DNA from 2 places in the Mesorhizobium sp. L2C066B000 genome. Region 1 is predicted to be linked to the other one. Evidence: riboswitches for the same ligand, from Rfam matches in the RefSeq annotation. Region 1 holds a riboswitch; the other holds the start of a gene.
What was found. Region 1 has a riboswitch for thiamine pyrophosphate ahead of X733_RS148075 (YkoF family thiamine/hydroxymethylpyrimidine-binding protein). Riboswitches for the same ligand answer to the same signal wherever they lie in the genome.

Region 1 (12,261 bases):
TCGAATGGGCGCGCTTTGCCGCCAAGACACCGCACTATGTGCTGTCGAACACCATGACTTCGGCCGCCTGGGCCTCGACGCGCTTCCTGCGCAGCCTCGACGACATCGCGGCGCTGAAGCGCGAGCCCGGCAAGGACATCTACCTCATGGGCGGCGCGAGCATCACCGCCAGCCTGATCGGGGCGGGGCTAGTGGATGAAATGCGGCTCATCGTTTATCCGCTGCTCGCCGGCGAAGGCAAGGCGCTGTTCGGCACGGTGCACGCCCGGCACGGACTGGAACTGCGCCAGGTCGGCCAGCTGTCGGATGGGCGGGTGAGCCTGGTGTATGGGCTGGCGAGCTAGCTTCTTTTCCTCTCCCTCCGGAGGGGGGAGAGGAAATGCGTCGGCGTTCGCCTCCCACCCTTGCCCTATCAACAGCCCGCTCGTGCCACACGACAGCCAGGCCCTTTATCCCTATCTCCGGCCTGCGCTACGGCCTGCTGGTCGTGCGCGGAGGGACTGGAATTGACGTCGACGCCGATTGCCGTAGCTGAAGCGAAGGCCTTGCCGATCGGCGCGTTGCTTGGCGCCATGGTGTCGATCCAGATCGGCGCCACCTTCGCCAAGGGCCTGTTTCCACTGATTGGCGCCAACGGCACCACGGCGCTGCGGCTGGTCGTGGGGGCGCTGATGCTGGCGGCGGTGCTGAGGCCGTGGCGGGTGCGGCCGTCGCGCGCCGTGCTGCCCTGGCTCATCGCCTACGGTGTCAACCTCGCGGCGCTGAACCTTTTGTTTTATGCGGCGCTCGCCAGAATTCCGCTCGGCGTCGCGGTGGCGCTCGAATTCTCCGGCCCGCTGCTCGTGGCGACGCTGTCGTCGCGGCGCGCCACCGACTTCGTCTGGGTGGTGCTGGCCGTTGCCGGCATATTGCTGTTGTCGCCCTTCATCCACTCCGGCAGTGCACTCGACCCGATCGGCGTGATGCTGGCGCTGGCCGCCGGCGGCTGCTGGGCGCTCTACATCGTCTTTGCGCAAAAGGCGGGCGCCGAGCTTGGCAGCCAGACTACGGCTTACGGGCTGGTCATTGCCGCTGCTCTCGCCCTGCCGTTCGGCCTCGCCGAGGCGGGTACCGGCCTGATCGCACCCGCGATCCTGGTCAGCGCGCTGCTGGTCGGGCTGTTCTCCAGCGCCTTGCCGTTCTGGCTGGAGATGGTGGCGCTGACCCGGATGCCGGCCAGGCTCTACGGCACGCTGACCTGTCTGGAGCCGGCGCTGGGCGCGCTGGCCGGCTTCCTGTTCCTGCACGAGACCCTGAGCCCGCTGCAGTGCGCGGGCGTCGCCGCCGTGGTCGTCGCCGCCTTCGGCGCCGCGCTGACCACCAAGCCGCCGGTGCCGTCGCCGGAATAGTTGCCCGAGATGGGTATATGAGGCCGACGCCATGTCCGCCGGTCCCGTGTCCGGTTGCTCAAGCGCCTGCAGCATCGATATATGGATCGATGTATGTGCAGGAGATCCAGATGAGCAGGGCCGACAGCATTGCTTGAGCCGTCCGTGATCAAGGCAATACTCCTTGTCGGGTTCGCCGCTGTCGTTGCGGCTCTCGCCTGGCGGCTGGCGCGGTCTCGTCTCAGAGCCCGGCTTCGTGAAGATCCGGCCAACGACTACGCCGTGCGCCGGGACTGGTCGGGCAACCACGGCAAGCTCAATCATTCGTCCTTTGTCTATTTCGATGCCGATCGCGACGGCCGCTACGGGCTCGGCGACCGCCCGATGGCCGGCATCATGGTCAGACTGCATGATGGCGACGGCCGCTTCGTCGCCGCGGCGCGGAGCAACCGCGGCGGCTTTGCCAATTTCCTGGCGTCGACGAAACGTCGCGCCGCGCCCATCCATGTGCCGGGCAGCTACCGCTTCACCGTGTCGGTTCCGCCCGGCTGGCGCTCCAGCAGCGCCAACGAGGTCCAGTCGCAGCACCTCCGGCCGCTGCCGGGCTCGCCCACCGGGCTGGCCTCGGAAGCAATGCTGCAGCCGGTCGGCCTGTTTGCGATACGCCGGCTCAGCGGCCGCGTAGCGGACGGTGCTTCGGCGAGCATCTCGGTGATGGCGAAAGGGCAAGAGGTGGCGGTGCATCCGCTAAGTGCTGGGGCTGGCTTCCGTCTCGATCTGCCCGATGACGCCGACGCGATCGAAGTCACCGGCGATGGCATGGAACGACGACTGGCCTTGTCCGCCTACCCGACCGAGCTCGGCCTGCTGTCGCCCGAGAACGCGGCTGTCGACAGCGCCGCGTCCTTGCAGGCCATCGGTTTCGACGATGTCACCACGCGCGGCCTACGCAAGGTGCCGTCCGGTTATGCCGGGTTGACCTGGTTCAACCTGAACGCACTGGCGCGCGATCATACCGAAGGCAGCGAAGGCTACGTCAACGGCAATATCTCGGGAGACCATGTCTGCTATACGAGCAGCGGACACCCGGCCGAATTCTCGAGCGACAAACCGTTCGGGTTCCATTCCGTGATGCTGACGGCGGCATGGTTGAAGTCCGAAGGCGAAACCGCACTGGTCGAGAGCTGGCTTGGCGACCGGCTGATCGCCAGCGACACGATCGTCCTGTCGGCACTGGCGCCCGTCCACTATGCGCCGATGCTGGCGGCGGTGACGCGCGTACGCCTCTCCACGAGCCACTATTGGCAGCTAGTGCTCGACGATCTGGTGGTTGTGCGCTGAACGGTCCCGCCGCCTGCGGGAGATCATGCTCCGGAAACGATCAAGCCGCCCGACTCTGCCAGGAGGATCTCGATCTACCGGGGAACGAGTTTAGCCCGGAATAGGAGCAGAAGCGCCGTTCGCGGTGATCTGCGAGAGCTTGCCCTTTTTTACCAGCACTGGCTTGGAATAGGTCTTCCTCATTTTCCACTCTCCACGTCGGGCACCCAAAGCCCTGTTCCCGGCCAGACGGCACGAGGCGTCGGATAATCGGCTGCTAGACGGCGACCGGCCCGGAGCCGTTACCATTGTCGGCTGTAACCTGCGAGAGCTTGCCCTTCTTGACCAGCACCGGCTTCGAATAGGTCTTCTTCATGCCGCATCTCCAGTGTCAGGCGAGGCCGCCAGATCAGGCGACAGCCGACTCAACGACTTCACTCGATCGGGCCGGAACCCGCTCCATTGGCGAGCGCCGTAACCTGCGAAAGCTTGCCTTTTTTGACCAGAACAGGCTTCGAATAGGTTTTCTTCATAGTGAATCCTCCGAGCTTACGCGATAATGCCAGACGGATCGGCACTGTCAACCTTCGCGGCGCCGTCGTCCCGCCCCGGGTTTTCTTGGTCCCGATGCACTAACTGCAAGTCCACCTTCATCGACAAAGCGTTGTTCTTGGGCGTGCATGGCGTGGCCGGGTTGCGGTGCGAAAAATGTCCGAAACTGCGGCGGGTATGGCCTGGTTGGTCGGCCTGCTCAAACAGAGCGGCAATGCAGCGCGGACTGGCCCAGCCTAAACATTGGCCTTGCCGTCGCGCCGCACTCACAGTTCCTTCTCCGCCAGTTCGCGGAAGGCATCGGGAACCGAGCGCCGGGCTTCCAGCGCCACGGCGCCATAGCCGACAGCCTCTCTGCCAAAGCGCTGGCGGATCTTGTCGATGGCGCGGTCGGCGCCAAAGCGCGCCAGGCCTTGCCTGCTGCCGGGCCGCTGCTTTTCATCGGCAAGCCCGAGCGGCAGCTCCAGCTGCAGCTCGGCACTTTCTTCCAGCTGCGACACCGAGATCGCCAGCAGCGAGATGGTCTTCTCCCGAGGGTTGGCGGCCAGCACGCCGCGCACCAGCTCCCCGGCGATTTCGGCCAGCATCGCGGTTGCCGAAATCGGCTGCTCGAGCGTCAGCGAGCGTGTGACAGCGTGCAGATCGGCGAAACGCACGCGCACCGTCACCGTGCGCCCGGGCCGTGATTTCGCCCTGAGCCGGCTGGCGACCCGGTCTGCCAGATGCAGCAGGACGGGTCCGAAGATACGCGCCTCGGCCGGCCGTCTGCCAAGCGCCGACTGCGCGCCGGCGGAATGCGACCGCCTGTGGGTTTCGAGCTTTCGCGGGTCGCGGTTCCATGCCAGCGACGACAGCTTTTCGCCGGCGGCGGGCCCGAGCAATCTTCGCAGCGCCCCACCATGCGTCTTTGCCAACTGGCCGATGGTCTCGATGCCGATCTCGGCCAGCCGCGCTCTGGTCGCCGGGCCGACGCCCCACATCAGCCCGACCGGCAGATCATGCAGGAAGGCAAGTTCGGTGTCCGGATCGACCACCACCAGCCCGTCGGGCTTGGCCACCTGCGAGGCGATCTTGGCCAGATGCTTGGTGCGCGCCACGCCGATCGAGATCGGCAGGCCGAGCTCTGCCCGGACGCGCCGACGCACCGTGGCGGCGATCTCGGCCGGCGGCCCGAACAGATGCGTGCAGCCGGCGACGTCGGCAAAGGCTTCATCGATGGAAATCCGCTCGACCAGCGGCGTGAAATCGTCGAGCACCTTGATGGCGGCGTCGCCCAGCCGCTGATAGTCGGCGAAATGGCCGCCGACGAAAATCAGTCCGGGGCAAAGCTCGCGCGCGCGTCGTCCGGGCATGCCGCCGCGCACGCCGAAAACCCTGGCTTCGTAGGAGGCGGCAAGCACGACGCCGCCGCCGACGGCGATCGGCTTGCCCCTGAGCGCCGGGTCGAGCAGCTGCTCGACCGAGGCGTAGAAGGCGTCGAGATCCGCATGCAGGATGGTGGGCTCCATCCCGACCGTTCCCTTTGCGGCGTTGCAGCATTAGCCGCGTCTGTTGTGAGAGGCGTTTTTGCCGAACAAATAGAGAACAAACAGGGCCTATTGTCAAGCGAAGCGGTTGTCGCCGGCCGGCCCGTTCCAGGTCGGGCTGTCGAGTGCTCCGCCTGGGCATCGGACCTGCGGAACATTGTCTCTCGCCTCGGCGTTCATATCCGCGACGGGACGCTGTTTTTGTGGAGGCCGGTATGGGCCAGTTCGAGATGATCGACCTCGTCAGCGTCATTGACGCCTGCACGAGCGATCGCGTTGCCGGGCACTGCGTGTCAATGGCCAGGGCGGTGGAGGAGTTGCGAGTGCTGACCGGTGATTTCGTATCGCCGGACGAGACGGTGGCCAACGCGCTGTCGGCAGTGGCGCTGGGGCGCGGCTGCGCGGTGGTGTTCGACGAGCGAGCGGGCGCCGACATCTTGCTGACGCCGTAGCGGGGCGGCGCCGGGTTATGGCAGCCAGAAAAGTCGAACAGCGTGCAAAAAGCTGTGCAGGCATGGCCCCATAACCGGGGCGTGGAAAAGTTCTGCGCGTGGGTGTATTCTCCAGGTCGCAAGCGGTCGCAGACCGCATAGGGGGAGAAATGACATGCCGAGGGTTTCAGAACTCTTTTTCAAAACTGCCATCTTGTTCCTGATGTTGGGGATTGCGGCCGGCCTGCAGATGGCGATCTCGGGTGACCACGCCGCTTTTCCGGCGCACGCGCATATCAATCTGCTCGGTTGGGTGACGAGCGCCATCTTCGGCGGCTACTACGCGCTCAATCCGCAAAAGGCGGCGCGTCGCATCGCCATGATCCACTACGGGCTCTACACACTCGGCCTGGTGATCATGCTGCCGGCGCTGTATGTGATGCTGCAGGGAAACCCGGCGCTTGAACCGATCGTCGCCGGCGGCTCGCTCATCGTCGCCGCTGCCGTTCTGGCTTTTGCTTTCGTGGTGTTTTCGCCCGAAACGGCGCGCTCGGTGTCCGGCGTGGTTCCGGCCTCTCGCTGACTGTTCGCGCGCGGCGATCAAAGTCCGACCCGCATTCGCGACCCGCGACACGGGTTGGCCAAGCCGATGGCCGCAGCCGCTGGCTGCGGTGTCTATCGCCGCGTCGGCGCTTAACATACCCGAGTCCCACCACGTATTATTTCGTGACTATTTGGCGCCGGAACCTTCCCAGATATCGCGCGTTGCGGCGACTGTATTCGCGCTGCCTTATATATAGGCAGCCTTGAGTACGTCCACAGCATGGGTTGGGGGAGGAGCAGGCCACCATGTCGAAAAGAGAAATCGGAACGTCGGCCTCACTGGGCCGACGCATCGCCGATCTGAAAGCCAGGATGCGAGACGCCAGCGTTACTGAACACGAGATGCAGACCTTCCAGAAGGTCGCAGCCATCATGGGAGGTGTCGAAGGCTCCCTACGCCTCGACGCCGACGACCTGATCGCGGCGTCCTTCGTCACCGAGGCGCTCGGCGATCCCGGGTCGAATTGAAGGTCAGAGCCCGTCGGCACTCAAGTGCCGGCGGTCGATGGCCCGGTTCGCAGCGCCGCGATGCCGGAGCGTGTCTGCACCGCCCGCGGCGGGGATTTCTTGCGCACTTTGAAGATTTCAGGCGAGCGGCCTCGACGGCGCTTGAAATATGGGCTTCGCGTTCGTGCTTCTCGGCTGTCGAAGGTGTGTCGCCGTCGCCGCCCAGTCCTTGACCACAAGGGCTAAATTTAACAAACCGCCAAGGCGCCTTAAACGAAGGATCCGACCAGCCGGATCCTTCGAAATATCAATCGCGATGCTCCGGCATCGCCTTCAGCTCATGCTAGGTCCAACTGGTGACGGCGTGGACGTGCCGGGAAACCTCTCGAACGTCCGCGGCCGCTGCCCTTACACCTCGTCGAACGGGCCGCCGCGCCTCGCCAGGTCGTGACCAATGGCGGCTTCCTCGGCGTCGTCGGGCAAGGCATCGTCACTGTCCTGGTAGGGGTTGTCGTCATCCTCCTCGGGCAGTTCGCCTTCCTTCTCGACTCCGGTGGTGTCCGGCAGGCTTTCCTCATCTGCTCCGTCGGGCAGGACCGTTGCGCCACGCAGCGCATCCCAATCCTGCCGGCGCGGCGTCGGCGCTTCCACCTCGTCATTGGCGATCCTGTCGCGGGCATCGTTTTTGCTCGGTGGCGCCTCGACCTCGTCATTGGGTTTTCTGTTTCGTTCTTCCATGATTGCCTCCTCCTGGCGGCTTTGCGTCGAGAAGGTGGAACTCATTTCCGGCTGTCAGGTTCCGGCAACCACTCCATCTCCGTGGAACCAATTGCCGCCAGTCTGCTTTGCCAAGGACTAGTCTGTTTTGCCAAGGAGATGAATCCAGAGGAGCTGGACCATGAAGACTTTCCCCCTCATCCCATGCGTGCTGCTCCTGGCGCTGGCCGACCCGGCGGCTGCGCAGGACAATGGCGACCAGCACGGCCCTGCCGCGCCTTGCCAGGCGCAGCCTCAGGACGATGGTCAGAAGCCGCCGGTCGCCAATGGCGGCGGCGAATCGACCAGCACGCTCGGTCCCTGCGGCGGCGTGCTGCAGCCGCCGCCCAGTGGTGACCAGGATATGACGCAGCCGCCGCCGGATCAGGGCAAGACGCCGGTGATCAAGCCTGGCGAGGTGCCTGCGCAGCCGCCGAAGCAATGACCTTTGCTTGAAACTTCACGGCGTGGCACGAAGGCGGTCGGTTCCGGTCTGGGCCGGGCGACGCGGTCACCGAATCAATGCCGGCGCCGGCCGCAATCGCCACCGGAATTGGAGCCGTGCATCATCCATGTCGAAGGTCTCCTGAGGGATTGTGCTTCAATGCGAATCTTGCGGGTGCGGGTTCTGCTGGCATGACCGGGAAGCCGATCAATTTAGTCTCCGCTTGCGGAACAAGACCGTACCGGCTGCGTTTGCCTCCAGGAGCCCGCCACCTCGATCTGCGCTGTTTTCGCCTCATGCGGGAACACGGCGGAGCTCGCCAACAACGACAGGAGACGAAGATGAAAACCATCCTTATTCCCGCCGTCGCCGGGCTCGCCATGATCGCTGGTATCGGCATTGCCGCCGCCGACGAGGTGATCGTCACGCAGCCGGCACAGCAGCAGGTGATCATCACCCCGGAACAGCGCACGGTCGTGCACCAGTACGTAAAGAAACATCCGCTTGCCTCGGTCAATCTGCTCGGGGTCGAATTGAATGTCGGCACTGCCTTGCCTGACACTGTCGAGCTGCAGGAGGTTCCCGACGTTCAGTACAGATACGCCGTCGTCGACAACCATACCGTGTTGGTCGACCCCAGCACGCGCAGGATTGTCGAGGTGGTCGAGTAACGCTCGACAACCTAACCATTCATCGGTGATACGGCCCTGTCGTTCTTCCCAAAAGGGCGGCAGGGCCGAATGACGAACATGATGAAAGGAGAATTGCCATGTTGCCGCATGTCGAGACCCCGAACTCCGCCAATGTTGCGGCGTGTTGCGACAAGTTGCTGGCCGAGCGCAACACGGCGCTGTTATCGATGAAGGAAGCGATCGCGCTCCTGCGGGAGCGCACCGGCACCGATCGTTCGGATGCCGACCTCGCGGGGCTGATCGTCAAGAAAGCGGCGCTGCTCGGCGTTGCGGTGATTTCCGACCCGCGCTGAGATGTCTCGTCACTCAAGACGCCGGCCGAATTTTCGGCTAATGTTTTCGTGGAATCTGGACCAACCGACCGGACCCAACCACGGAGGCTTAAGTGACGGACGACAAACAGGACCGCATTCGCCAGCGCGCGCACGAGATCTGGGAAAAGGCCGGCCGGCCTGAAGGCGCGCATCAGGAACACTGGGAGCAGGCCACGGCTGAAGTCGATGGCGCGGTCGCCAAGCCCAAAAAGGCGGCGAAGAAAGCTGACGCCAAGCCCGCCAAGGCAGCCGCCAAGCCAAAGGCCGCGAAGCCTGCCGCAAAGTCCGGCAAAGCCAAATCAAAATAAGGCCAAGTCGAAATAAGGCCAGTCGAAATAAGCAAGGCCGGAATTCGCTGGCCGGGCCATCCTTGGCGCCCGCCGTTCAGGCGCGCCCGAGCCTCTCAACCTGACGAATTGCGCCTGCGACGGGCAGCGCAATTCCTTGTGTTTGGCGACAGCCGCCCTCATGCCTCCCAGGCATAACTCGACAGCGCAAAGCGAATCCCGGCAGCTGTCATGGCCAGTTCGCATTCGGTGATCTGGCGCAGGTGGCGCAGATAGCGCGTTACAGTCTGTGGCAGCCAGCCGGCGCAGGCCTCGACATAGGCGCGGCTGTGAACAAGGGTGCCGGTCGACAGCCTCTCGTCCTTCTCGGCAACGACTTTCAGATATTGGCGGATGAAGCGGATGTCGTCGGCGATGTCCTGGCTGGCCATTCGCCAGGCCCCGGCGAGGCGTTCGCACTGATCGAATGACAAGGGCAACAAAGGGGGCGGCAACAAAGGGGGCGGCAATAAAGGCGGCGGCAATGACGGGGGTGACAGCAAAGGACGAGAGAGATCGGCGAAGGCAACATGGTTCGCTGTGCTCAAGGACATTCCTCTCTGCGAAAAGAGATATCGTACTTTATGTACGAACGAGCGTCAAGCCAATTTCGTACAGTTGGGACGATGGAAATGAATATAGCAGCGGTCGCTTCAGCTAATCCCGCATCGTGAATCCTTCAGGAGTCGCACCAATTTCGCGGAGGGATTTCCCCAGGATGGTGTTGACTGTTTTCCCTCGTGTCGGCGTCGAACAGGTTCAGGCCGCGCCGGATCGTCTCGCGCCAGTTTTCGCCCTTGTCCCACGCTTCCATGAAGGCGAAGGCAAGGTCGTCCTGGCGACGTGTGGCTTCGAGCGCTTGGGTCAGCAGGCGCGCTTGATGGAGATCCTTCTCCCGCTTGGCGCCAGCGCTCGGCCCGCGTCGCGAGGCGACGATCAGCTTGTGGATGGCGTGGCGCTGGGGCGAGGGGACCAGCACAGGCAAGCCCGAGCGATGCAGGAGCACAGTCCGGATGGGGTCGCGGATAAGGAAATCCAGAAACCGTAAGGGCTGCGCGGAGTCTCTGCCGTTTTCTTATAATTACGTTTATCAGCTTGAATTCCAACGCAGTTATAAGAAGTTCGTGGAAACCTTATAACGCAACGAACTGACGAGTCGTCTGTTAACGCCCAGGCGCCCGGCACGTCTGGCCTAAAACACTTTGCCGCAGTGCCTCAACAAACGGCTTCCCCAATGTCTCGAACAATGCTTTAACCCGCCCATCCACAGGGGTGCTCCGTATCGTCGGGGCTGAGATGAGGGCGGCAAGCCTTCGGACCCTAAAGCTGATCTGGATAATACCAGCGGAGCGAGGCGGGCGATGTTTTCAGGCGCACAGATTTCCCTTTATCCCATGACCGACGATTTCGTCGGCGTCATCCTCGGCGCGCTCGGCGCGCTCGATCCGTGGCGCGACCGGCTGCGGATCGAAACCGATGACATCTCGACCCTTACGGTCGGGCCGCCCGAGGTGCTGTTTCCCGCTATGCGCGACCTGTTCGTGGCGGCGGCCAGAAGCGGCAAGCACTGCGTGCTTTCGGCGGCGGTCTCGCGCGGCTGTCCGGGTGAGCCCGACGATCCGATCTGCCGCTCCGACGAGACCGGCGGCCCCGCCATTCCGCTGGACGAGCGCAAGATCGCCGCGATCCGCGCTGTCCAGGCCACGCCGTCGACCGGCCAGCCGGTGGCGGCGCAGTTCTCGCTCTACGTTATGGGCACGGGCGACCATATGGACGAGATCTACGGCTGCATCGATTTCCTGAAACAGTCCGGCGTCTTTGAGCGCTCAAAGAACTTCTGCACCAAATTGCGTGGCGATGCCGGTGCCGTGTTTGCCACGCTCAACGAGGCCTTCTGCCGCTTCGGCCCCGGCGCCGGCCACGTCACCCTCGACATCACGATCTCGGCGAACAGCCCGAGCGCCGTCTGAGCCGCGGCTCAAGCGTCGTTCCTTGAGGATATTGCCGTGGCTGGTTTATCTGACCCATTGCGTGGAGGAGATGCCTCTGACCCCTCAGCACAGAGAGGAGGGGAGCCATTGGCGATTGGCGAAGACCGCGATGCCCACGAATCTCCCCCCTCGAGCAGGAGATGGCCGGCAGGCCAGAGGGGGTCCCAGCGCGTGGAGCGCCGACGTCCTTTTCGCATCGGCAAGGCGTGGGCGCTCTATGCGAGACGACCCCCTCTGTCGCCTTCGGCGACATCTCCCCCTCGAGGGGGGAGATTAGCCGCAGCCATCGCCAAGACCATCCCCGCCGCCTGCGCCTCCGCCCTGCTCCTCGCGGCGTGGGAGCTCTACGCCCGCTATGGTGGCGCTGCGCCCACCATGCTGCCGGCGCCGTCGCGCGTGCTGCAGCAGGCCTGGGAGCATCGCGCTGCCCTTGCCGACAACACGCTGCCCACCATCCGCGCCACATCAGCCGGCTTCGCCTGCTCGTTGGTCGCTGCCTTCGTGCTTTCGGCGCTGGTCGATTTCTTGGCCCCGCTGCGCCGCGCGCTGTTTCCGCTGCTGATCGTCAGCCAGACCTTGCCGCTGGTCGCGATTGCGCCGCTCATCGTACTGTGGTTCGGCTTCGGGCTGATGCCAAAAATCTTGCTTGTGGCGCTCGTTACCTTCTTCCCGATGATGGTGGCGCTGGTCGAGGGTTTTGCCGCGACCAGCAAGGCGATTTCGCAGATGCTCGCCACCATGGGGGCAGGGCGCTGGCGCATCTTCTGGCTGGCGCGCCTGCCTTCGGCGCTGCCCTATTTCTTCGCCGGGCTGCGCATCTCCATCACCTACGCCGTCGTCGGCGCGATCTTCGCCGAATATGCGGGGGCGGCGAAGGGGCTGGGCATCTACATGCTCAATGCCAAGAACAACTTTCGGCCCGATCTGGTGCTCGCCGCGGTCGCCGTCAGCGCCGCGCTCACGCTTGTCTTGTTCGCCATTGCGGTGCTCGTCCAGCGCTTCGCCATGCCTTGGGAGAATGCAGGGAGCGAAAGCCGCGACGGCAAGGTTGAAGCTGCAGAAGAGAACCGTCAATGACGCGGCTCGAACTCCGGGACATCAGGAAGAACTTCGGCGCGCTTGAGGTGCTCGCCGGCATTTCGCTTCATGTCGCGGCCGGCGAGTTCGTCTCCATCCTCGGCCCTTCCGGCGCCGGCAAGTCGACGCTGTTCCAGTTGCTGACCGGCGCGCTGAAAGGCGAGGGCGACATGCGCTTCGACGGCGCGCGATTGCAGGGCAGCCCCTTCGCCTTCATGCCGCAGCGCGACGCGCTGATGCCGTGGCGGCGCGTCATCGACAATGTGACGCTGGGGCTGGAAGTGCAGGGTCTTGGCCGCAAGGCGGCGCGCGAACGCGTCGCGCCGTTGTTCGCTGAGTTCGGCCTTGCCGGTTTCGAGCGCGCCTGGCCGGCCGAGCTTTCCGGCGGCATGCGCCAGCGCGCCGCCCTTTTGC
Region 2 (18,881 bases), on a different contig from region 1:
CCTTGTCGAGGCGGCGGGTCTGGCCACGGTCGAGCCAGACAGTGGCGCGCGAGACGCGTTCGAGGAAGCGACGGTCGTGCGAGATGACGATCAGCGCCGAAGACGTCCGGACAAGCTCTTCTTCCAGCCATTCGATGACCGACAAATCGAGATGGTTCGTCGGCTCATCAAGCAGCAGAATATCGGGTTCGGGCGCCATGACGCGGGCAAGTGCTGCGCGGCGCGCCTCGCCGCCGGAGAGATCGTTGGGGTTCTCCGTGCCGGCGAGGCCGAGATGCTCCATCAGATATGTGGCGCGGTAGGGATCGTCGGCAGGCCCAAGCCCGGCCTCGACATAGGCGCGCACATTGGCAAAGCCGTCCATGTCGGGCATTTGCGGGAGATAGCGCACCGTTGCCGAAGGCTGGCGGAAGACCTCGCCGTCTTGCGGCTCGATCAGACCAGCAGCAATCTTCAGGAGCGTCGACTTGCCGGAGCCGTTGCGGCCGACGAGCGCGATCTTGTCACCGGCGGACGCCGTCAGTTCGGCGCCATCGAGCAGCGGCGTGCCGCCAAAGGTCAGTCTTATGCCGTCGAGGTTGAGAAGGGGCGGGGCCATGTCAGCTTTCAGGCAAGGGGTAGGGGTGGGCGAGCAGCAGCGCGCGGCCATGGCCGAGCGCGATTTCGAGGCCGCCCCCGGTCGTGTTGGACTTGACCTCGTTCGAGATGGTCAGCGACGAGCCGAACACGACCTCGACATGGTCGAGCGGCCACTTCGCGCCGGACACGGTGAGGCCCGAAAGATCGGAAAAGCCGAGCACCGAAAACAGCGTTCCGTCGGCATAGTCGAAGCCGGCCTTGCCAGGCAGCAGAGGGGCGCCTTCCTGCGCTCCGCTGGTCAACAGCAATTTTGTGCCGGCCTCGGCCAGCCGCAGGCTGAGCGCCAGATGGAGGAAGGCGTGGTCGGCGCGCTTGCCGCCGAAAGCGCCGGCCAGCACCAGGCTGGTGGCGCCGCGTTCCAATGCCGCCGCGATCGCCAGTTCGCCATCGGTCTTGTCCTTTTCGGGAGGAAACACCTCCCGCGGCACGGCGGCGAGATCGGCAGGCAGGTCCGCCGGCACGGAATCGAAATCGCCGACCCACAGCTCCGGCATCACGCCGAGCAGGCGGGCATGATCGATGCCGGCGTCGGCGGCGATGACGCGCGTGCCCGCGACCTGGCGGTCGAGCCGCGGCGTGCGGACGAGATCGCCGCCAAGCAGGATGGTGAATGTGCTCATATCCGCTGGCCCTTACCAGCCCCGCCGACGAAACGGAAGGCCGAGCGGCACCGTCACTCTTTGTTGGAGCATGATCTTTTTCCGGAAACGGATTCCACTTTCCGGGATCACGCTCGGGCAAACTTCCACTTGCGTGGCACCTTGGCCGGGCCTATGTGTCGAAACGCTCTAACGGGGTGCCGGACGCGATCTTCGCGGACCGGCTGAGAGGCAGTCTCGCCAACCCGCTGAACCTGATCCGGTTTGTACCGGCGGAGGGATTAGACGCTTCGGACAGCCCGACGCCTCAATTCCTTTCAACACGAATGAAGGAGGCGCCGATGCGCATTTTTTTGTCCCGTCTTGTCCCAGCGCTTGGGCTTGCTGTTTCGCTACTGGCAAGCCCTGCGTGCGCGCAGGAAAAACTCACGATCTATACCTATGAGAGTTTCACTGCCGACTGGGGTCCAGGCCCCCAGGTGAAGAAGGAATTCGAGGCCGAGTGTGGCTGCAGCGTCGACTTCGTCTCGGTGGCCGACGGCGTCGCGTTGCTCAATCGCGTCAAGCTCGAAGGTGCGTCGACCAAAGCCGATATCGTGCTTGGCCTCGACACCAACCTCACCGCGGAAGCCAAGGCTTCCGGCCTGTTTGTCCCACATGGCGCGGTGGCTGAAAACAACGTGCCGGGCGGCTGGAGCGACGACACTTTCGTGCCCTACGATTATGGCTATTTCGCCGTCGTCTACGACACCGAGAAGCTGAAGAACCCACCGAAGAGCCTGAAGGAATTGGTCGAGGGCGATGCCGCCGACAAGATCGTCATCCAGGATCCGAGGACGTCGACGCCGGGCCTTGGCCTGCTGCTGTGGGTTAAGTCGTTCTATGGCGACAAGGCGCCGGAAGCCTGGGCGAAACTCAAGGGCAAAGTGCTGACGGTGACGCCGGGCTGGAGCGAGGCCTACGGCCTGTTCACCAAGGGCGAGGCGCCGATGGTGCTTTCCTATACGACGTCGCCGGCCTACCACATGGTGGCGGAGAACACCGGGCGCTACCAGGCGGCCTCGTTCGAGGAAGGCGAGTATCTGCAGATCGAGGTCGGCGGCATCACCACCACGGGCGCGAAGAATCCGCTGGCGGCGAAGTTCCTGGCCTTCATGACCGGGCCGAAATTCCAGGATGTCATTCCGGAGACCAACTGGATGTTCCCGGCCGGGAAAACCGACAAGCCGCTCAATCCGGCTTTTGATAGGCTGGTCAAGCCGGCGAAGACCTTGCTGTTCAGCCCGGAAGAGGTCGCGGCAAATCGCAAGGCCTGGGTGGATGAATGGCTGGCGGTGATGAGCAAGTAGATTTGGCTGTATAGTCAAAAGATGAGTGCTCTACGGCGCCCCCCTCTGTCCTGCCGGACATCTCCCCCACGAGGGGGGAGATTGGCCTTTACGTTGACTTTCGCCAATCTCCGAAGCTGCAGGAATGAGCGGAGCGCTAAAACCGCCAATCTCCCCCCTCGTGGGGGAGATGTCCGGCAGGACAGAGGGGGGCGCGAAGGAACGCGACGCCCGGTAAAGAGTGCAACGCTCTGACCCCCGCATCACGGCCGGCATTGTCGCGCTTGCGGCAATCGCGCTGCTGATCGGTGGCGCCTTCGCCGGCCTTATCCGCGAAGGCGCGCACGACCTTTCCGGCGCCGCGTCCGCCTTTGACCTCTATCTCCTGCGCGTTGTCCGCTTCACGCTCTGGCAGGCTGCGCTCTCGACTCTGCTTTCCGCCGTACCGGCGCTCTTCGTCGCCCGGGCGCTGTCGCGGCATCCGCGCTTCTTCGGACGCGGCTTCATCCTGCAGCTATTCACTGTGCCCCTTGCCTTGCCGGCAATTGTCGGAGCGCTGGGAATACTGGCGCTCTATGGCCGCGCCGGTTATTTCGCCGCGATCGGTGGCCAGAGCTGGCCCGACATCTATGGGCTGTCGGGCATCCTCGTCGCCCACGTCTTCTTCAACCTGCCGCTGGCCACCCGGCTGTTCCTCGAAGCGCTGGGAACGGTGCCGGCCGATCAATGGCGGCTGGCGAGCCAGCTCGGCATGGGGGCGAGGCCAGCCTTCCGGCTGATCGAGTGGCCGGTGCTGCGCGCCTCGCTGCCGGGCGTCGCCGGGCTTGTCTTCATGCTTTGCATCACCTCCTTCACCATCGTCCTGATCCTCGGCGGCGGGCCGGCGGCGACGACGCTGGAAGTCGCCATCTATCACGCGCTGCGTTTCGACTTCGATCCGGCGCGAGCGGTGACGCTGACGGTGCTACAGATCGCGCTGACTTTCGCCGTCATGCTGGCGCTGACGCGGCTCGGCGCCAATGTGACCGGCGACGCCAATTTGCCTGTCGCGCCGCGCCGCTATCACTTGGCCGGCAAAGCAGAAACAGCGTTCAACGCCGTCCTGATCGTGCTCGCCTTGCTGTTCGTCGCCGGACCAATGGCGGCCACCGTCGCGTCCGGCCTCGGCGCCGATCTCGGCCGGCTGGCGGGCGAGAGTGCCGTGCGTCAGGCGACCCTGACCAGCGCCGGTCTCGCCCTCTCGGCGGCGCTACTTTCGGTGGCGCTGTCGCTGTCGCTGATCATGGCTCGGCGGGCACTGTCGCTGCGCCGCCGGTCCAGTGCCCGTTCATTGCTCGAACATGCCACCGACACCGGCGCCGGCTTCGTCCTCGTCGTGCCGCCCATTGTCATCGGCGCCGGCTGGTTTCTCCTGCTGCGCACGGTCAGCGATGTCTTTGCCATCGCGCCGGTCATGGTCGTCATCGTCAATGCGGTGATGGCGATGCCCTTTGCCATCCGCGCGATGCGCCCGGCCTATGATGCGGCGAGCGAGCGCCACGAAAAGCTGTGCGCGCAGCTCGGCATTGCGGGCTGGAACCGGCTGCTTCTGGTCGACTGGCCATCGCTCCGGCGGCCGCTGGCCACCGGCTTTGCCTTCGCCATGGCACTGTCGCTCGGCGATCTCGGCGTCATCGCGCTGTTCGGCAGCGATTCGGTACAGACCTTGCCCTATCTCCTGCTGGCGCGCATGGGCAGCTATCGCACGGCCGATGCTGCCGGGCTGGCTTTGCTGCTCGGGGCGGTCTGCCTTGCATTGGTGGTCGCGGCAGACTGGCTGGGACGGGGAGAGAGATCGTGACGTCCGCTGTGGAGAAAGGCACGACTGTCCGGCTGGACAAGGTCTCGTTCAGCTATGGCGAAACGTCATTCCTGTTCGATGTCGAATTCCATACATCTAAGATCACCGCCATCATGGGGGCAAGTGGTTCGGGCAAATCGACCTTGCTCAATCTGGTGGCTGGTTTCGAGACGCCGGAGTCCGGTCGTGTGCTGATCGGCGGCGCCGATGTCGGCGCCGAGCCGCCTTCGGCGCGGCCGGTGTCGATGGTATTCCAGGAAAACAATCTGTTTGCTCATCTCTCGGTGGAGAAGAATGTCGGGCTCGGCCGCTCGCCATCGCTCAACCTGACCGACGCCGATCGCGCCGCAATCGCCGAGGCGCTTGACCGCGTCGGCCTGGCCGGCAAGGAGATGCGCCTGCCGCGCGAACTCTCCGGCGGCGAAAGGCAGCGCGTAGCGCTCGCCCGCGTTCTGGTGCGCGACCGGCCAGTGCTGCTGCTCGACGAGCCGTTCGCTTCGCTCGGGCCAGCACTGCGCGACGACATGCTCGACCTGGTGGCCGGCGTTCATGCCGAGCGGGCGATGACGGTGCTGTTCGTCACGCATCAGCCGGAAGACGCTCGCCGTATCGGCGAGCAGATGGTTTTTCTGGACAATGGCAGGGTTGCCGCGACGGGACCTGCCGCCGATTTTTTCGACGGCACTGGCCCTGAAGCGTTTCGGCGCTATATCGGCGCAAGTTCGGGCGGATCACGCGATATTGCCCGGAAGCGGACATAATTTACGACCAAACCGGCTACAGGTGATGTGGCGCTTGCTTGCCATGGTCCAGCTGATGTGGCTAGGTCCGCTTAGTACTGGTCCGGCACGAGCCGTGATTTGCCCCCTACAGCGCCGCATCCGGCCGGATGCGTAAACGCTGTAGGTTTTTTGATGTGTGCAGGATTGCCAACGAAAACCGATTTTTCGCTGGCGCGGACCCCGGTCCAAATCATGCGCCGAGAGCTGAAGGAACGCCGTGCTGCCGACCGGCACTGACACTTTGAAACGCAGACCGCTGGTGCGCTTCCTCGCGCTGGCCGGCCTTGCCGTGGCGCTGGCCAGCTGCCAGATGTTCACGCCTCCCGAAGTGCAGGAATCTGGCTTCCAGCCTTCCGACAAGCCGATCACGGTCGACAATGTCGCCGCCAACAGCAAGCTTGCCGAACTGGCGAAGGCACAGCATCCGCGCATCCTTGCCACCTATGGCGGCGAATATTCCGATCCCAAGCTCGAGCGCATGGTGGCCAAGGTTGTCGGCAGCCTGACCGTGGTGTCGGCCAATCCGACCCAGACCTATCGCATCACCATCCTCAATTCGCCAAACGTCAACGCTTTCGCGCTGCCGGGCGGCTATCTCTACGTCACCCGCGGCCTGCTGGCGCTGGCCAATGATTCGGCCGAACTCGCCGCCGTCATCGCGCATGAGATGGGCCACGTCACCGCCAATCACGGTCTGCAGCGACAGCAGCTCGAGGCCGAGGAAGGCCTGGCGACCAAGGTGGTCTCCGATGTGCTGGGCGACAGTCCGACCGCCAAGCAGGCATTGATCCGCGGCAAGCTGAGGCTGGCGCAGTTCTCGCGCAACCAGGAGCTGGAGGCAGACGCGATCGGCATCAAATCGATCGGCGAGGCGGGTTACGATCCCTATGCCGCCGGGCGTTTCCTGCAGTCGATGTCGGCCTATACCGATTTCCGCTCGATCAGCGGCGCCACCGACGCCAGCCTCGACTTCCTGGCTACGCACCCCAACACGCCGCAGCGAATTGATCTGGCGCAGCGCCACGCCCGCCAGTTCGGCGCGCCGGGCATCGGCACCCGCGACCGCGATTCCTTCCTGGCCGGGATAGACGGCCTGCTCTATGGCGACACGCCGGAAGAGGGCTATGTGCGCGGCCAGACCTTCCTGCATCCGGGCCTCGGCGTTTCGTTCACGGTGCCCGACGGCTTCATCATCGACAATTCGGCGGCGGCGGTGACGGCGACCGGTCCCGGCGACATGGCGATCCGCTTCGACGGTGTGTCGATCGACAAGGATCGTGCGCTGACCGACTACATCAGAAGCGGCTGGGTGGCCGGTCTCGACGAGACCAGTGTGCGCCAGGAGACGATCGACGGCAACGAGGCGGCGACAGCGCACGCCGGCGCCGATGGCTGGCAGTTCGACATTGCGGTGATCCGCGCCGGCGGCCAAGTCTACCGGCTTTTGACAGCGGCCCCCTCGGCCAGCACGACACTCGATCCGGTGGCACGCTCGGTCAGCGGTTCGTTCCGCGTGCTCAGCCCCGCCGAGAAAGCGGCACTGAAGCCGCTGCATATCCGCGTCGTCACGGTACAGGCCGGGCAGACGATGGGCACACTTTCGGCGCAGATGGTCGGCGTCGACCGCAAGCTCGATCTGTTCCGCGTGCTCAACGCGATGTCGCCGGGCGCCTCGGTTTCGGCCGGCGACAAGGTCAAGATCGTCACGGACAGATAGCGCCGGTCTTCGTCAGAAACCCCAGCCTTCGTAGTGCTTTTTTCTGAGATAACTTTTCTGAGATAACTCGGGGCGGTACCCCTGTTCCTGGCAATCTCACGCTGCCATGAATTCGGGGTTCTGCTTGACCAGCGCGAGCTTGAGCTTTTCCATGGCGCGGGCCTCGATCTGGCGGACACGCTCTTTGGAAATGCCGAGCGTCTCGCCGAGCGCCTCAAGCGTCGCACCTTCGTCGGTCAGCCGACGCTCCTCGATGATCCTGAGTTCGCGGGCATTGAGCGCGCGGAGCGCCGTCTTCAGCCACATCAGGCGCCGTTCGACGTCGATGGTGTCGCCGGCGACCTCGTCAGGCAATGGATCGTCCGAAATCAGGAAGTCCATCCGCTCGGTGGTACCGGCCTCATCGGCGAGGGGTGCGTTGAGCGAAGAGTCAGGTGCTGAAAGCCTGGAATCCATCTTCTCGACATCGGCCTCGGAGACGCCGAGGGCTACCGAGACTTCGCGGTAGAGCGTGGCGTTAGAGATCGGCTCGGCGCCGTTGGCAAGACGGGCGCGCAGGCGCCGCAGGTTGAAGAACAGCGCCTTTTGCGCCGAAGAGGTGCCGCCGCGAACGATCGACCAGTTGCGCAGGATGTAGTCCTGCATCGAAGCGCGGATCCACCATGTCGCATAGGTCGAGAAGCGCACCTCGCGCTCCGGCTCGAAACGCGCGGCTGCTTCCAGCAGCCCGACATGGCCCTCCTGGACCAGATCGCCGAGCGGCAGGCCGTAATGTCGGAATTTCGAAGCCATGGAGATGACCAGCCGCATATGGGCGACGGTAATCTGATGCAGCGCCTGCTGATCCTGGTCTTCCTTCCAGCGCAAGGCGAGAACATGTTCCTCATCGCGCTCGAGGTAAGGGGCTTTCATTGCCGTGCGGACCATGGTCCGTCCTGCCGTGTCTTCGATCATGCCGCGCTCCTGCTCCCGGACATTTTCGGACGGCCTGGCGGCCGTTATCTCTGTTTGACGCAATTCCGAGGGAAACCGCTTTCCCACTTTCCTGGAATTGCTTCGGGCCTAGCGCAGCCAAGGGTTCTTGAAATGGAAACGCGGCGCCCTACAACAAGCCATGAACGTGCCACACCGGGGATTGGTTCCGCCGCCGATGGCGGTTGTTTTGTGCGGTCCGACAGGGCGCATCGACACCGCAGATCGGGACTATTGGCACCGATCCGAGCTGCTTTGAGAATCTGATTTCTGGATCGTCGTTTTTTTGAAATCTGGTTCCTTATTTTGCTGCGCTGTATCTGTCAGTTTCCGGCTCTCACAAGCGCCGGACACCGGCCAAGGACGGGATCACACAGAAATGAAATGGCTCAAGTCGCTCATCGTCGCCGGAACGCTTCAGGTTCTGGCTGTTACATCAGGCCATGCCGGCGCCAATCTTGACCAGATCAAGCAGGCCGGCACCCTCAAAGTCGGCACCGAAGGCACCTATGCGCCCTTCACCTATCATGATGCTTCCGGCGCGCTGGTCGGCTTCGACGTCGAGATCGCCAAGGCGATCGGCGACAAGCTCGGCGTCAAGGTCGAGTTCCTCGAAGGCAAATGGGACGGGCTGATCGCCGGCCTCGACGCCAACCGCTACGACGCCGTGATCAACGAGGTCGGCATCACCGACGCGCGCAAGGCCAAGTACGATTTCTCCGATCCTTACATCGCCTCCAAGGCCGTGCTGATCGTGCGCGGCGACAACACCGACATCAAGACCTTCGCCGACCTCAAGGGCAAGAAGTCGGCACAGTCGTTGACATCGAATTTCGGCAAGCTCGCCGAGACCAACGGCGCCGAACTCGTCGGCACCGACGGCTTCGACCAGTCGATCCAACTGCTGCTCACCGGCCGCGCCGACGCCACCATCAATGACAGCCTGTCTTTCCTCGACTTCAAGAAGCACAAGCCGGACGCCAATGTGAAGATCGCCGCGCAGGAAGAGAACGCCGACTATTCCGGCGTCATCGTGCGCAAGGGTGATCCGGAGCTGGTCGCGGCGATCAACAAGGCGCTGGCCGACATCAAGGCCGACGGCACCTACAAGAAGATCGCCGACACTTATTTCGGCCAGGATGTCTCGCAGTAAAGACCATCTCCCGGCGGTTTGCCGGCAATGACAAATAGCGGCGGGCCGTCTTTGACGGCTCGCCGTTTTTCGCATGATATGAGAAGCACACAATCGCACTGCCGTCACCGCGGCGGTCTGTGAAGGAGGAGCCGTTCGTGCCGCACTGGCTACACCTGATGCTGGACTCGTTGCCGACACTGCTGTGGGCGGCGTTGATCTTCACCGTACCGCTGACATTGCTGTCGTTCGCACTCGGCCTGTTCGTCGGCCTGGTTGTCGCCCTGGTGCGGCTGTTCGGTCCCAAGCCTCTGGTTGCCGTGGTCCGCTTCTATGTCTGGATCTTTCGCGGCACGCCGCTTCTGGTGCAGCTGTTCCTGATCTTTTACGGCCTGCCTTCGGTCGGCATATTGCTGGATGCTTTTCCGGCGGCGCTGATTGGATTCACCCTCAACATAGGCGCCTACAGTTCGGAAATTATCCGCGCCGTGATCGGCTCGGTGCCGAAGGGCCAGTGGGAGGCGGCCTATTCGATCGGCATGACCTGGAGCCAGGCGATGCGGCGCACCATCCTGCCGCAAGCCGGCCGCGTCGCCGTGCCGCCGCTGTCCAACACCTTCATCTCGCTGGTCAAGGATACGTCGCTCGCCGCCGCCATCACTGTGCCGGAGATGTTCCAGGCGGCGCAGCGCATCGTCGCCACCACCTATGAGCCGCTGATCCTCTATGTCGAGGCGGCGATCCTTTATCTGGCGATGAGCTCGGTGCTTTCGGCCTTGCAGACGCGGCTGGAGGAGCGGCTCAACCGTTATGGCGGCTTCCTGGAGGCGCGCTCATGATCGGCCTCACCGACATCGAAAAGCGCTTCGGCGACAATCTGGTGCTGAAGGGCGTGACGGTCACCATTGCCGAAGGCAACGTCACCGCGCTCGTCGGCCCCTCCGGCGGCGGCAAGAGCACACTGCTGCGCTGCATCAACCTGTTGGAGATCCCGACCTCGGGCATGGTGCGCATCGGCGACGAGACGCTGGAATTCCGTCCCGGCGTCAAGATCCCCAGCCGCGACATCCAGCGCCTGCGGCTGCAGACCGGCATGGTGTTCCAGAATTTCCAGCTGTTCCCGCATCGCACCGCGATCGAGAACGTCATGGAAGGCTTGGTGACGGTGCTGAAATGGCCGACGGCAAAGGCGCGCGAGCGGGCACTGGCGCTGCTCGAGAAGGTCGGCATGGCGCACAAGGCGGACGATTGGCCGGCAACGCTGTCGGGCGGCCAGCAGCAGCGTGTGGCCATTGCCCGCGCCCTGGCGCCGTCGCCGAAAGTGCTGCTTTGCGACGAGCCGACCTCGGCGCTCGATCCGGAACTGGCGCAGGAAGTGGTCGACGTGCTCGGAAAGCTCGCCAGCGAAGGCACCACCATGGTGATGGCCACGCACGACCTTCGCCTTGCCTCCAAGATCGCGCAGGAGGTGGTGTTCCTCGATGCTGGTGTCGTCGTCGAGAAGGGGCCGTCCACCGTGGTGTTCAGCAATCCGGAGCGGGAACGGACCAAGCGTTTTATTGCGACGCTGAAGCAGGAGGCGGAGAAGGAAGCCGGCGGCTGAGCCTTCTACGTTCCCCTTGTGAAGAGGTCGGACGGAAGGTCCGGGTGCGGTCTGGTGTCGTCCCCCATCCTCGCTGCTTCGCAGCGACCCTGCCTGGGCGAGCCACGGGTCTCGCCCGTCCTTGGAACCCCACAAGGGGGTAAAAACAAAAACCCGGCACAAGGCCGGGTTTTTCATGAATTCGACGGTGAAAGCGATCAGGCAGCTTCTTCCTGCTCGGCTTCCTCATTGTCGGCCTTGGCGCCGCGCTTCGGGCCCTTGTTGAGGTTGACCTCGATCAGGCGCACGGCTTCGGTTTCGGACATGCGGTTGACTGCCGCGATCTCGCGCGCCATGCGGTCGAGTGCCGCCTCATAGAGCTGACGCTCGGAATAGGACTGTTCCGGCTGGTTGTCGGCACGGTAGAGGTCGCGCACGACTTCCGAGATCGAGATCAGGTCGCCCGAATTGATCTTGGCATCATATTCCTGCGCACGGCGCGACCACATGGTGCGCTTGACGCGGGCGCGGCCCTGCACGACCTTCAGCGCGCGCTCGACATAATCCTCTTCCGACAGCTTGCGCATGCCGATGGAGGTCGCCTTGGCGACCGGAACCTTCAGGCGCATCTTGTCCTTCTGGAAGTCGATGACGAACAGTTCCAGCTTGTGGCCCGCAACTTCCTGCTCGTCGATCGAGACGATCTGGCCGACGCCGTGTGCCGGATAGACGATGTACTCGCCGGTCTTGAAACCGTGGCGTGCCGAGGTGGACTTCTTCTGCGGGGTGATCGTTGCCATTACGCCCTGAACTCCTTGTTGTGGCACCGGCGGCCTGCCGGTCCGAACGCATGCGACCGGGGACACCGATCGTTAGCCGCACAACAGATGAACCCATCGGAAAAAGCCGGGACCGGCAAACCGCATACATAGCGACTGCCTGGCCCAGATCGCTCTGGTCCGATTGGGGATTTCACCTTTCAGTGATTTGGGGCGCTTGCGCCATAAATCGACGTTGTGTCACCGGCATGTTTCAACTGGTGTAGCACAAAAAGTCGGAAGAATCAAGGTTTTGCTGCAAACGCGAAGGTCGAGCGACATCGCCGCCTGTCAAGGCAGTTAATGTATGAGGCGCGTTACGCAGCGTTATGACGATCCAATAGGCCGCACTTTTTTGCTTTGCGCATCACCCTTTCCGAAATCGATTCCGATTCCAGCGTCATGTGCTCAGTCGCCTTCGCCGGGCTCGGCGGAGAAATATTTCTCGAACTTGCCGGCCTCGCCGTCGAAGCTCTTGGCATCTGCCGGAGGCTCCTTCTTGGCGGTGATGTTGGGCCATTTCTCGGCGTATTCGGTGTTGACCTGCAGCCATTTGTCGAGGCCCGGCTCGGTGTCGGGCTTGATTGCATCGGCCGGGCATTCCGGTTCGCAGACGCCGCAGTCGATGCACTCGTCGGGATGTATGACAAGCATGTTCTCGCCCTCGTAGAAGCAGTCGACCGGACAGACCTCGATGCAGTCCATGTACTTGCATTTGATGCAGTTGTCGGTCACGACATAGGTCATTGGTCGGCTCCGGGACGTCCCGTTCTTGCTAGAGCGACGTGCGTCCACTTGGACGCATAAAGTACGCTCTGACACTTTGAATCTGCGCATCGTGCCTTCCGAAAAATCGATTTCCGATTTTCGGGCCGATGCGGCGGCTTTTTTGGTGAGGTAACGCCTTTGCCTGCCGCTTGCAAGGGCAGCCATTGCAGGCGGGGCCCGCGTGTCCGGAATGAAATTCCAGACCGCCGGCATGGCGCAGCCGGCCAAGGCTTCAGTCTTCGCCGAACAGCCGGTCGGTTTGCCTGCGCTCTTTCTTGGTCGGCCGGCCGCTGCCGGCGTCGCGCAGCGCCGGAATGGCATCGGCAACAGCCTCGCCTTTTGGGGCCGGCGGCGGGGACATGTCCTCGTAGAGCGTGCGCGCTTCCTCGGCCGGACCGCGCCGCACGCCGGTGCCAAGCACCTTCCAAATGAAAATGCGGCGCTCGTGCGTAATGGTCAAAACGTCGCCAGGCTTGACCAGATCGGAGGCCTGCGCTGCTTTGTCGCTATTAATGCGGACGCGTCCGGCGACAACCAGCTTGGCCGCCAGCGAGCGCGATTTTATCGCGCGCGAAAAGAACAGCCACTTGTCGATGCGCTGACGACCTTCAGCAACCATCGCAGTGAGTTATTTCTTGTTGGAGCATGATCTTGTCCGAAAACCGGTTCCACTTTTCGGGATCATGCTCAGAGCTTACTTCTTCAGCTGGTCGCGCAAGGCGGCGAGCTTGGCGAAGGGCGAGTCCGGATCGAAGCGCGCAGGGCGTTCCTCGCGTGGCTTGGCCTGGAAAGCCGGCTTGGCGCCTTGCGGTCCGCCTTTGCCTTCCGGCCTGCCGCCTTTCCAGTCAGGCCGGCCCTCGCGCGGACGCTCGCCTTGCGGCTTGCCGTCGCGGCGCTGTTCGCCCTCGGCCTGCGGCTTGGGCTTGAACTTCGAACGGTCGAAGCGTGGCTTGGCGGCACCGTCGCGCTGGTCGCGCCGGCCTTGGTAGGCCGGCCGCTCGCCCGTTGCGGGCTGTCCGCCGGCAGCGTCGGCCGGCGCATCGGCGCGGGCAGCCTGGCCGTTACGCGGGCGATTGTCTCTGCGGTTGTCTTGCCGATGGCGCGGGCGCTGCTCGAAACGGCCCTGCCGCCACAACAAGATTGGCTTTGGGGCTTCGGCCTCGGGGACAGGCTCAGCGCTTCCACCCTCCCCCTCGTGGGGAGGGTCGGCGCGCAGCGCCGGGGTGGGGGCAGCGTCGGCGTCTGCGGTTGCACTTGCATCGTTTGCACTATCTGCTTCGTCAGCGCTGTCACCCGCGTCGCTTTGCGCCGCGACCTCCGCCATCGAGGGGGAGGTAAGGGCGTCGGCGCTTTCGGGAGCGGTGTCGTCAGCTTCCGCAACAGCCAGAGCTTCTTCCGCGAATTCTGCGCGAGCTTCGACTTGCTCGTCCGCGACGGGCTCTGCCGTTGCTTCCGCGATGGCTGGAGCTTCGGCGGTGGCTTCAACGGCCGCAGTTGGCTCCGAACCCTCGGGAGGTGCGCCCGGCTGAGCGTCCGCAGCAACAGCCTCCGCTGCGGCTTCGGCGACGGGCTGCTCAGCCGCAGGCTCAGCGGCGGCAACCGCATCCGGCTCCGATCCAACGGCCGGCGCTTCAGCGACGGCTTCACTTGCAGCGGCTTCCGCCGCCTTGGCCTGTTCAGCTTTTGCAGCCGCGTCCGCAGCCAGCTTGGCGGCAGCCGCTTCCCGCGCCGCGTTGTCCTGTGCTTCCAGCCGCGCCTTGACCTCTGCCGGCAGCTTCGGCTCGGCGCGATAGCCGAGACCTTTCAGGATCTCTTCCATGTCGTCGGCGGTGGCGCCGAGGATCGACATCATCGGCGGCGTCACCATGAAGGACTGGCCGTCATAGGCGCCGTCCGGGCGCTGTCCCAGACCGGGCTTCCAGTTGGTCGCAGGCCGGATCAGGTCGGCCAGCCGTTCCAGAATGTCGATGCGCACGGCGCGGCGGCCGAGATTGCGGTAGCCGGCAAGCTTGTAGAAGCTCTTGTCGAAAGCAGGATCGATGACCACCGAGGTGCGGCCGGAAGCCAGTGCGTGCACCACGTCGCCAAAGCCCGGCTTGTCCTTGCCGTCGTTCTTCAGCGCCCACAACAGCGTAATCAGTCCGGCGGGCGCCGGCTTGATCAGCGCCGGCACGAAGACGTGGTAGGCGCCGAAGCGCACACCGAGCCGGCGCAAGGCGGCGCGACCCTCCTGGTCGAGCGACTTCATTTCCTCGGCGATGTCGCGGCGGTTGATGAGGCCGAAATGCTCGACGAGCTGGAAGGCGATGCCACGGCCGATGCCGGCGATCTGCTCGGCATTCTTCAAGTCGACCAGCGGCTTCAGCAGCGACTCGATCTGGAAATTGACGAAACGCTCGGCGCGCGCGGCGACCTTGTCTCGGGCGGGGCCGGTCAACTGCTCGTCGGCCAAAAGCACCAGGCGCGGCTTCAGCGCGTCCTCGCCGGCAACCAGCGTGCCGATCGGCGCGCCGATCCAGCGCAGCGTGCCGTCGGAGCCGAGCGCAAGGTCGCCATTGGCGCAGGCGCCGAAGCGTTCGGCACGCGCCTCGAACTCGGCGGCCAGCGCTTTTTGCGCTGCCGCACGCACGGCCTTGGCGTCTTCGCCGCCGGCGCTCTGGTCGGCGGTGAAGCGGAACCCTTGCAACTCGCCGACATGATGGCCTTCGACAAGGACGGTTCCGGTAGGACTGATTTCGGCTTCAGGCATTGTATTTTCTCTAAGGCGCCGCATGAGGACGGAAGTCCTGCGGTCTACAAACCGTTTCGTCAACCGCTCATGCAGCGCATCCGACAATCTGTCTTCGATTTCGCGCGTCTTTTCCCGCCAGTGTGCCTGATCGGCCAGCCAGCCCGGCCGGTTGGACACGAATGTCCAGGTGCGGATCTGCGCAATGCGGTGCGACAGCGTGTCGATGTCCCCCTCGGTCGTATCGGCGCGGCGCACCTGCTCGGCCATGTAGTTCTCGTCGACATGGCCGTGTTTGGCGAGGTCGGTGTAGATAGAAGCGATCAGGTCGGAGTGCTGGGCCGGCGCGATCTTGCGGTAGTCCGGCAACGCGCAGGCTTCCCACAGCAGCGCCACGCGCTTGGCATTGGTAGCCAGCGCGCGGATGTCCTCGTCGCGGGAGAGATGTTCGAGCGCCTGCGCATCGACCGCCGGCAGCGCCCGCGTCAGGCCTTCGACCGGCGCGTTGGTTTCGATCGAGCGCTTCAGCGCGTCGAGGCTGGCGAAGTCGAAATGCGCGGTGCGCCATTGCAGCACCTTCACCGGATCGAACTCGTGCCCCTCGATGCGCTTGACCAGTTCCTCGTCCAGCGGATCGACCTGGCCGGTGACGCCGAAGGTGCCGTCGCGCAGATGCCGGCCGGCGCGGCCGGCGATCTGGCCGAGCTCCGCCGCCGTCAGGTTGCGGTACTGGTAGCCGTCGAATTTGCGGTTCTGGGCGAAGGCGACATGATCGAGATCAAGGTTGAGCCCCATGCCGATGGCGTCGGTGGCGACGAGATAGTCGACGTCGCCTGCCTGGAACATTGCCACCTGGGCGTTGCGGGTGCGGGGCGACAGCGCGCCGAGCACGACCGCCGCTCCTCCTTGCTGGCGGCGGATCAGTTCAGCGATGGCATAGACCTCGTCGGCAGAGAAAGCGACGATGGCCGTACGCCGCGGCAGGCGGGTCAATTTCTTCGAGCCCGCATAGGCCAGGTGCGACAGGCGAGGGCGCGTCACCACCGAGACGCCTCTTAGCAGCTTTTGCAGGATGCCATGCATGGTGGCCGCGCCGAGCAGCAGCGTTTCCTGGCGCCCGCGCAGGTGCAGGATTCGGTCGGTGAAGATATGGCCGCGCTCGAGGTCGCCAGCAAGCTGCACCTCGTCGATGGCGACGAAGGCAGCGTCGGTCTCGCGCGGCATGGCTTCGACGGTGCAGACCGAATATTTCGCGCCGGGCGGCTGGATTTTTTCCTCGCCGGTGATGAGCGCCACCTTGTGGGCGCCGACCTTTTCGCAGACGCGGGCATAGACCTCGCGCGCCAGAAGGCGGAGCGGCAGGCCGATAATGCCGCTCTCATGCGCCACCATGCGCTCGATGGCGAGATGGGTCTTGCCGGTGTTGGTCGGACCCAGCACGGCAGTCACGTCACGGCCCGACAGGATCAGCGGCTCGGTGTGTTTCGGCTGGATGTTCATCGGCCTGGAGATGAGGCTTTCTGCATCGGGTTGTCGGGAGCGCGCCTCGCGTGGCGCGTATGACAGGCGACACATAGGGATTTCAGGCGCGAAGCGAAAGCGGAATGTTCCGGCCGGCAGTCCCACGGTTCGTCGTTGAGGTCTCAATTAACAGTTGGAACGAGTCTGGAACGAATCGGCGACGAATCAGTGACTCCGGCAGATTCAGCTTTTGTTCACGGCTACATGTGGATTTTGCGAGCCTGAGTCTCACCATATGCTGAATCGCGGAAACTGGCCCGATTCCTGCAAGGGGACCATTGGCGTTAACCTTTGCCGGCGGGGCATCGTCGTGATCCGATACGCCTCGGCCAACATTATGACATTGTTGAATTTTCTTAATCGGCCTTAACCAATTTCCGGTGGTTTTCGGCCTTGGTCGTTAACGTTCCGCTCAAAGCCGGAACGAATGGGTGACGAATCAGCGATGGCGGGATTTTCCTGGTTTGTTCACCCCAACATGTTGTGTTATCCACAGCTTGTCCACCGAGAATTCACAGCTTTCGAACCGCGTTTGCACAGGGCGCCTAAAAATCGTTAATCTTTGCGTGCCGGAACTGGTCAATGTCTCGCGCGCAGCCCGGGGAACATCGCCGGCCGGCGATGAAAAACGGGCCATAAGGCGGCCCGTCCTACCGGGCGAAATTGCTGTCGTTCAGGCGAAGTACTGGCCGCCATTGGCGGTGATGGTCGAGCCGGTGATGAAGCCGGCGTCTTCGGAAGCGAGGAAGACGACGCAACGCGCGATCTCTTCCGGTTCGCCGAGGCGGCCGACCGGAATCTGCGGGATGATGCGTTCATTCAGCACCTTCTCGTCGATCGCCTTGACCATCTCGGTGGCGATGTAGCCGGGGCAGATGACATTGACTGTGATGCCCGCGCGCGCGCCCTCCTGCGCCAGCGCCTTCGAGAAGCCGATGTCGCCGGCCTTTGCGGCGGAATAGTTGACCTGGCCGGCCTGGCCTTTCTGGCCGTTGATGGAGGAAATGGTGATGACGCGGCCGAATTTGCGGTCGCGCATGCCGCCCCACAGCGGATGCGTCATGTTGAAGACCCCAGACAGATTGGTGTCGATGACTTCCTTCCACTGCTCGCGCGTCAGCTTGTGGAACATGGCGTCGCGGGTAATGCCGGCATTGTTGACCAGCACCGAGACCGGGCCGAGATCGGCCTCGACCTGCTTGATTCCGGCGGCACAGGCGTCGTAGTCGGCGACCGACCATTTGTAGGCCTTGATGCCGGTTTGTGCGCTGAACTTCCCCGCTGCCTCGTCATTGCCGGCATAGTTGGCTGCAACGGTGTAACCGGCATTCTTCAGGCCGATCGATATGGCGGCGCCGATGCCGCGCGATCCACCGGTGACGAGCGCTACTTTGGTCATTGAAAGTTCTTCCTCCCTTTGGTCGGAAGAAGGGAATAGGGAGTAGGGAGTAGCGAGTAGGGATCGATATTCCGCCGCGCTGCTCCTTCTTCCCCATTCACTACTCCCTATTCACTACTCACTTCTCTTTCACAGCGCTTCCACGCACAGAGCGACGCCCATGCCGCCGCCGATGCACAGCGTGGCAAGGCCCTTCTTGGCGCCGCGGCGGCGCATCTCGAAAACCAGCGTGTTGAAGACGCGGGCGCCCGACGCGCCGATCGGATGGCCGATGGCGATGGCGCCGCCATTGACGTTGACGATCGACGTATCCCAGCCCATGCCCTTGTTGACGGCGCAGGCCTGCGCGGCGAAGGCTTCATTGGCCTCGACAAGGTCGAGGTCCTTGACCGACCAGCCGGCCTTCTCGAGCGCCCGCTTCGAGGCGGGAATAGGTCCGGTGCCCATGATCGCCGGATCGACGCCGGCCGTCGCCCATGAGGCGATGCGCACCAGCGGGGTGATGCCGCGCCTTGTGGCTTCAGCCTCGCTCATCAGCAGCGCGCCGGCGGCGCCGTCATTGATGCCCGACGCGTTGGCGGCGGTCACGGTGCCGTCCTTGTCGAAAGCCGGCTTCAGCTGGGACATGGCGTCGATGGTGGCGCCGTGGCGGATGTACTCGTCCTGGTCGACGACAGTGTCGCCCTTCCTGCCCTTGATCGTGAAGGCGACGATCTCGTCCTTGAACTTGCCGGCCTTCTGCGCTGCCTCGGCCTTGTTTTGCGAGGCGAGCGCAAACTGGTCCTGGTCGTCGCGGGTGATCTGGAACTGGCGGGCGACGTTCTCGGCGGTGTTGCCCATGTGGTAGCCGTTGAAGGCGTCCCACAACCCGTCCTTGATCATGGTGTCGATCATCTTGTAGTCGCCCATCTTGACGCCGGCGCGCAGGTGCTCGGCATGCGGCGACAGCGACATCGATTCCTGGCCGCCGGCGATGATCACCGTGGCGTCGCCAGCAGCGATCTGCTGCATGCCGAGCGCTATGGCGCGCAGGCCCGAGCCGCAAACCTGGTTGAG

Region 2: it holds a riboswitch for thiamine pyrophosphate, as region 1 does, so the genes downstream of both, thiB (thiamine ABC transporter substrate binding subunit) here and X733_RS148075 (YkoF family thiamine/hydroxymethylpyrimidine-binding protein) in region 1, are expected to answer to the same signal.

Annotation. Positions count from the first base shown of each region.
Region 1 covers NZ_AYWZ01000008.1:146,241-158,501, reverse strand. Annotated here, with positions in the region: gene X733_RS148010 (dihydrofolate reductase family protein) at 1-344, shown strand, start outside; gene X733_RS148015 (DMT family transporter) at 507-1,388, shown strand; gene X733_RS148020 (hypothetical protein) at 1,533-2,708, shown strand; gene X733_RS1000000169650 (hypothetical protein) at 2,799-2,891, opposite strand; gene X733_RS1000000168265 (hypothetical protein) at 2,965-3,063, opposite strand; gene X733_RS1000000168260 (hypothetical protein) at 3,122-3,220, opposite strand; gene dinB (DNA polymerase IV) at 3,506-4,747, opposite strand; gene X733_RS148030 (hypothetical protein) at 4,981-5,217, shown strand; gene X733_RS148035 (hypothetical protein) at 5,372-5,779, shown strand; gene X733_RS148040 (hypothetical protein) at 6,046-6,267, shown strand; gene X733_RS1000000168255 (hypothetical protein) at 6,655-6,984, opposite strand; gene X733_RS148045 (hypothetical protein) at 7,145-7,447, shown strand; gene X733_RS148050 (DUF1236 domain-containing protein) at 7,789-8,118, shown strand; gene X733_RS148055 (hypothetical protein) at 8,217-8,432, shown strand; gene X733_RS148060 (DUF2934 domain-containing protein) at 8,525-8,761, shown strand; gene X733_RS148065 (hypothetical protein) at 8,920-9,171, opposite strand; partial or broken gene X733_RS1000000168250 (GSU2403 family nucleotidyltransferase fold protein) at 9,543-9,839, opposite strand; TPP riboswitch at 10,038-10,150, shown strand; gene X733_RS148075 (YkoF family thiamine/hydroxymethylpyrimidine-binding protein) at 10,141-10,749, shown strand; gene X733_RS148080 (ABC transporter permease) at 11,005-11,847, shown strand; partial or broken gene X733_RS1000000168245 (ABC transporter ATP-binding protein) at 11,844-12,261, shown strand, end outside.
Region 2 covers NZ_AYWZ01000027.1:13,464-32,344, reverse strand. Annotated here, with positions in the region: gene X733_RS137385 (ABC-F family ATP-binding cassette domain-containing protein) at 1-598, opposite strand, end outside; gene X733_RS137390 (thiamine diphosphokinase) at 600-1,259, opposite strand; TPP riboswitch at 1,422-1,536, shown strand; gene thiB (thiamine ABC transporter substrate binding subunit) at 1,580-2,587, shown strand; gene thiP (thiamine/thiamine pyrophosphate ABC transporter permease) at 2,808-4,406, shown strand; gene thiQ (thiamine ABC transporter ATP-binding protein) at 4,403-5,167, shown strand; gene X733_RS137410 (M48 family metalloprotease) at 5,499-6,905, shown strand; gene X733_RS137415 (RNA polymerase factor sigma-32) at 7,002-7,859, opposite strand; gene X733_RS137420 (amino acid ABC transporter substrate-binding protein) at 8,257-9,030, shown strand; gene X733_RS137425 (ABC transporter permease subunit) at 9,168-9,848, shown strand; gene X733_RS137430 (amino acid ABC transporter ATP-binding protein) at 9,845-10,612, shown strand; gene X733_RS137435 (CarD family transcriptional regulator) at 10,810-11,391, opposite strand; gene fdxA (ferredoxin FdxA) at 11,818-12,156, opposite strand; gene X733_RS137445 (RNA-binding S4 domain-containing protein) at 12,410-12,796, opposite strand; gene X733_RS137450 (helicase-related protein) at 12,872-16,405, opposite strand; gene phbB (acetoacetyl-CoA reductase) at 17,100-17,825, opposite strand; gene X733_RS137460 (acetyl-CoA C-acetyltransferase) at 17,955-18,881, opposite strand, start outside.